DNA from 2 places in the Staphylococcus equorum genome. Region 2 is predicted to be linked to the other one. Evidence: riboswitches for the same ligand, from Rfam matches in the RefSeq annotation. Region 2 holds a riboswitch; the other holds the start of a gene.
The links. Region 2 has a riboswitch for lysine ahead of PYW44_RS05875 (amino acid permease). Riboswitches for the same ligand answer to the same signal wherever they lie in the genome.
Positions count from the first base shown of each region.

Region 1 (3,208 bases), 270 kb from region 2:
GAACCTGAAACCGCTTGGTATGTCGTATATGCAACACGTTTCAAGCCAAATTGTTCTTGTAATGGTTTAAGTGGTACGACTGATTGTATTGTTGAGCAATTTGGATTTGCAATAATTTTTCTATCTAATACAGGCTCGTTAACCTCTGGAACGATTAAGTCTACACCTTCAGTCATTCTCCATTGACTTGAATTATCAATGACAATTGCACCCGCTTGTTCAAAAATAGGGGAGAAGTGTTCACTTGTGCTACCGCCAGCACTCATTAATACATAATCAAATGATTCCTTAGCTGCGTCTTCCGTCAATTCTCTAACAGTGTAGTTTTTACCTTGAAATTCAATGTTTTCACCTGCTGAGCGAGCCGAAGAGAACAACACTAACTCATCAAATTCAACGCCTTTGCGATCTATTGTTTCTAACATTTTTCTTCCTACTAATCCTGTTGCGCCTGCCAATGCTAATTTTGTCATATACCATACACTCCATTTTTATTATTTTAATAAATATTAATTATAGTCCGAAAATTCAGATATCAAAAGCTTGATAAAGGGCTCGAACAGCTCGTTCGCCATTCTCAGCATCTATTACACATGAAATGCTTATTTCTGATGTTGTAGTTTGATAAAAAGAAATATCGTTTTCAATTAAAGTAATGAATGCTTTTGATGCTACACCAGAAATATCACGCATACCAGAGCCAATTAAAGAGATTTTAACGTATTCTTCATTAATCTTGAAGTCTAATGCATTAAATTGTTCTTTTAAAGTTTCTAATATAGTTGAAATCTGAAAAGCATCTGTATCTTTAATAGTAAAGGACATTTGTAATCCTTCCAAGTTAATAATCTGAGAAATCATATCAACATTTACTGAACCTTCTTCCAATTGAGTAAAAAGCTCAGTAAGTAATCTATTATCTGGTAAGGGATAACTAATTGTAACGTGCATCATATGTGTATCTAACGCCACACCTGTAACTGCTTTTTTTTCTAATAATTCTGCTTGTGACATAATCCATGTTCCTTTCACATTTGATAAAGTTCTTCCTAAATAAAGCGGAATATTATAGTTGTTTGCTAATTCGACGCTTCTTGTTTCTAACACACCTGCACCTAATGCGCTCATCTCCATCATTTCTTCATAAGAAACGTATTCAAGTCGTTTTGCTTCTTTATATAATCTTGGGTCAGTAGCATAGACACCATCGACATCGGTATAAATCTCACATGCCGTGTCGTTACTTGCTGCTAAGGCAACAGCAGTAGTATCTGAACCACCTCGACCTAACGTCGTCACTTCAAGCGATTCATTTATGCCTTGGAAACCAGCAACTACCAAAACATCATTTTCTGTAAATGCGATTTCGAATGTATCAGGATTAATTTCTGCTATTCGACTTTTTAAATGATGTCCAATTGTCTTAATACCCGCTTGATATCCGGTCATCGCTTTGGCGTTTACACCGATATCATTTAAAACCATAGATAAGTAAGAAACTGTCTGTTGTTCACCCGTAGTTAATAATAGTGCAAGTTCTTGATCTTTAGGGTTGGTAGTTAATGCAGAGACATTAGCCATAAGCTCATCTGTTGTCTTGCCCATGGCACTAACAACAACAATAAGCTGTTCACCTTGATCAACTCTTATTTTCAACATTTCCGCTATATTTTTTATTTTGGTAAAATCACTTACTGAAGAACCTCCAAATTTCAAAACACTTCTGTTCAATTCTATATCCTCCTCAATCAATAGGGGAGAATCACAGTATTAAAAAAAGAACAAGTTCGGGATGCGAACTTGTTCTATAATTTATATACAAGTGATGCACTCCATTATCTTACAATAATGACAGACTCTTAGCTCTTAACCATAAAGTCCAACGTGTTATAAGCTGCTATTATAACTATTTCGGCATCTCACCCTTTCAAAATTAGCTGCTAGCAGGCAGGTTCTTCTAATATTTACTAATGATTGATGCGCCTCATCAAAACCATATTTAATTTTTGTTTGTTTATGATTCATATTATACATATGCTTATATGTACTGTAAACCGCTTTTGTGAAGTTTTTTAAATTTACTGAAAAATACAACATTATATTTATACATTTTACGTTATAAGTGTAAATATAATTAAAATTGTTTAGTGACAATCATTTTCCGATATTTTCAATTTTAAAATTCTTCATATATTGCAGGGTCTTGACCTTTTAATCTACCATCTTTTTGAGATAAGTTGTTTATCTTTTCTACGTCTTCAACTTCTAAGTTAAAATCAAAAACATTTAGATTCTGAATTTGTCTCGTTATAGAAGTAGATTTTGGAATTGGTACTACACCTAATTGAACGTGCCATCTTAATATAATTTGAGGTATTGTTTTATTATATTTTTCGGCAATTACAGCGATATCTTTATCTTTTATTACTTCAGATGCACGACCTAATGGACTCCATGCTTCTGTAATAATTCCTTTTTTATTATGATACTCAATCATATCTTGTTGATTAAAATACGGATGTAATTCAATCTGATTCACTGTTGGTAAGACACCAGTTTCTTTTTCTAATTTTTCTATATGTTCTGGTAAGAAATTACAAACACCAATAGATTTAATTAGTCCCGCTTTTTGAGCATCAATCATCGCTTGCCAAGCTTCAACATATTTATTGTGTCTTGGATTTGGCCAATGAATTAAATATAAATCAATATAATCGACATTTAATCGATAAATAGATTCTTGTATAGCTGTTAATGCTGCATCATAGTCTTGATAACGACCTGGTAATTTCGAAGTGACAATGATTTGATCTCTTGAAACATGACTTCTTTCAATTGCTTTACCCACTGTACCTTCATTTTCATAGTTATAGGCTGTATCTAAGATTCTGTATCCTTGATTTAACGCATTAACGATTGCATGTACGCCTTGCGCACCATTTAATTTATATGTACCGAAACCGATTTGTGGTAAAAGTTGTCCATCAATCATATTTAAATTTTCCATTGAAATAACTCCTCCGTTCATTTGAATTAATTATGATTATATAATTCAAAAATTCATTTTGAAAGTAATTAGCCCAAACAATGGGGCGTTTCATCCTAAATAAGATGAACAAAGTGGGGGACATCCTTAACTTAAGGTCTTCGTTTAGTGCTTTATTAATTTGTAAGTAGTTAGCTCAAATCACTACAATTTTAAATAACA
Region 1 is NZ_CP118982.1:1,482,913-1,486,120, forward strand. Features, by position in the region: gene PYW44_RS07255 (aspartate-semialdehyde dehydrogenase) at 1-473, opposite strand, end outside; gene PYW44_RS07260 (aspartate kinase) at 529-1,731, opposite strand; lysine riboswitch at 1,818-1,996, opposite strand; gene PYW44_RS07265 (aldo/keto reductase) at 2,177-3,007, opposite strand.
Region 1: it holds a riboswitch for lysine, as region 2 does, so the genes downstream of both, PYW44_RS07260 (aspartate kinase) here and PYW44_RS05875 (amino acid permease) in region 2, are expected to answer to the same signal.

Region 2 (3,208 bases):
TGGTCTTAAGACCAATGAACTGTCCGCACCATATGATGATTTATGCAAATAAACCACATTCATATCGTGAATTGCCTATTAGAATTGCTGAATTAGGTACTATGCATCGTTATGAAGCGAGTGGTGCGGTTTCTGGTTTACAACGTGTCCGCGGAATGACATTAAATGATGCGCATATTTTTGTACGTCCGGACCAAATTAAAGAAGAGTTCAAACGTGTTGTAAATTTAATTGTTGATGTATACAAAGATTTCAACTTTGAAAATTATAAGTTCCGTGTAAGTTATAGAGATCCTGAAGATAAAGAAAAATATTTCGATGACGATGACATGTGGAATAAAGCAGAAAGTATGTTGAAAGAAGCGGTAGACGAACTTGGTTTAGATTATGAAGAAGCAGTAGGCGAAGCAGCCTTCTATGGTCCGAAACTTGACGTACAAGTTCAAACTGCTATGGGCAAAGAAGAAACATTATCTACAGCCCAATTAGACTTCTTGTTACCAGAGAAATTTGATTTAACTTATATTGGTAATGATGGAGAACAACATAGACCAGTAGTCATTCACCGTGGTGTAGTATCTACTATGGAACGTTTCGTCGCATTCTTAACTGAAGAAACAAAAGGTGCATTCCCTGCATGGTTAGCACCAAAACAAGTAGAAATTATACCTGTTAACGTTGATTTACATTATGATTATGCTAGACACATTCAAGACGAGCTTAAATCTCAAGGTGTAAGAGTTGAAATTGATGATCGTAATGAAAAAATGGGTTATAAAATTAGAGAAGCACAAATGCAAAAAATACCTTACCAACTCGTTGTAGGGGACAAAGAAGTAGAAAACAATGAAGTAAATGTACGAAAATATGGTTCCCAAGATCAAGAAACGTTAGAAAAAGAAGAATTCATTTGGAATTTACTCGATGAGATTAGATTGAAAAAACAAAGATAGTCTTGAAACTCTTGAAGAAATCATGTATATTACAGAATAGTGAAGTTAGTTCACATTCATATTAAAATTAAATTTGAGTTAGAGGTTGCATTTTCAATGAGTAATTATTCAGAAGCCGAATGGGGCATATGTTGAATAATAGAAAGGTGAAGATGCCGAAACTTGTATTGTCCATTAACTATACAGGTTGGGCCAGTTATCGAAAGAAACTGGACTGTCACATATGTGATGTGCTACCTATATAAATGCTATTATTAAAATGGTTGCATATCTAATAGGTATGCAACCATTTTATTTTTAGTCAAATGGATTATCATAAATACGTTAACGGGAAAGAGCGAAAATTATAATTGTTGTGTAATTCCATATAGTTAATTACAATGAACTACTGCTCAAACTATAAATAGTATGAATCTTAATCATATAGTAAGTTAACCTCTATATTTAAGGAAGGGAAGCGTCTATGGCAAAACAAGTGAATCAAAATGATGGTGTTCAAAGGGGGCTGAAAGATCGCCATATATCCATGATTGCAATTGGAGGTTGTATTGGGACTGGTTTATTTATGACTTCTGGTGGTGCAATACATGATGCAGGTGGTTTAGGTGCGCTCTTAGCCTTCGCAATCATTGGAGCAATGGTATTCTTCCTCATGACTTCTCTAGGAGAAATGGCAACATATTTACCAGTGTCAGGATCATTTAGTACATATGCTACACGTTTTGTTGATCCATCTCTAGGATTCGCATTAGGTTGGAACTATTGGTTTAACTGGGTAATTACTGTTGCAGCCGATGTAACGATTGCTGCACAAGTAATACAGTATTGGACACCAATGTCAGGTATTCCAGCTTGGAGTTGGAGCTGTCTATTCTTAATTATTATATTTGGACTGAATGCATTGTCCGTTAGAGTATTTGGCGAAAGTGAATATTGGTTTGCTTTGATTAAAGTAGTTACTGTGATTATCTTTATTGCAATCGGTTTATTGACAATAGTTGGTATCATGGGTGGAGAGTTTGTTGGTTTTGACACGTTCACTCAAGGTAGTGGTCCTATTTTAGGTGATGGCTTTGGAGGAAGTATCTTAGCGATTTTAGGTGTGTTCTTGGTAGCAGGCTTTTCATTCCAAGGTACTGAACTTATTGGTATTACAGCAGGAGAGTCTGAAAATCCAGAGCGCGCGGTTCCTAAGGCAATTAAACAAGTGTTCTGGAGAATATTGATATTCTATATTCTTGCAATCTTTGTAATTGGTATGTTGATACCATACGATAGTCCATCACTTATGGGTGGCGGAGATGATATTTCAACTTCACCATTTACACTTGTATTCCAAAATGCAGGGCTAGCATTTGCAGCCTCATTCATGAATGCTGTTATACTGACTTCGGTATTATCAGCAGGTAACTCAGGTATGTATGCTTCAACACGTATGCTATATTCAATGAGTAAAGATAAGCTTGCATATCCTATATTTGGTAAAACAAATAGAAGTGGTGTACCGTATGTATCATTACTCGCTACAGCAGTAATCGTAGTAATTATCTTTGTATTACAACATTTAAGCGGTGACGCTTATGAATATATCGTTGCTGCAAGTGGTCTGACTGGTTTTATTGCATGGGTTGGTATTGCAGTCAGTCATTACAGATTTAGAAAAGCTTTTGATAAACAAAACTATGATAAATCAAAATTAAAATATAAAGCTAAATTATTCCCATTCGGGCCTATTTTTGCAGGTGTCTTGTGTGTACTTGTAATTATTGGACAAGATGTTGATTTCATCCAATCAGGAGATTTTGATCTCAATAGATTTGTTATCACATATATGGGTATTCCAGTATTCTTAGCATTCTTCATTTATCATAAACTACGTTATAAAACAAAAATAATACCATTAGAACAAGTGGATTTAAGACAAAATGTTAAAATGGACGATAAATAAATAGAAAAGTTGTTGACTTGCTAATGAATTGTTGCTAAGATAGGTAATGTTGAATACGAAACGAACCAAGTAGAAGCTCCCGCTTCTCACCTGTTGCGACACTAATAGTAGTTGGCAGGTCTATATACATACGACATTGTTGTGTGTAAAGAAGAGCGGGTATATTATATACTCGCTCTTTTTCTTGGGATAATTTCGTAAAAATCTTGGAGGTGTCAACCATAGCAAAAGATCAGACTCAAGTTAACGAAAAGATTCGTGCAAAAGAATTACGTTTAATCGGACATGACGGAGAACAGATCGGTAT
Region 2 is NZ_CP118982.1:1,209,964-1,213,171, forward strand. Features, by position in the region: gene thrS (threonine--tRNA ligase) at 1-953, shown strand, start outside; lysine riboswitch at 1,025-1,197, shown strand; gene PYW44_RS05875 (amino acid permease) at 1,417-2,901, shown strand; ribosomal protein L20 leader region at 2,963-3,091, shown strand; gene infC (translation initiation factor IF-3) at 3,114-3,208, shown strand, end outside.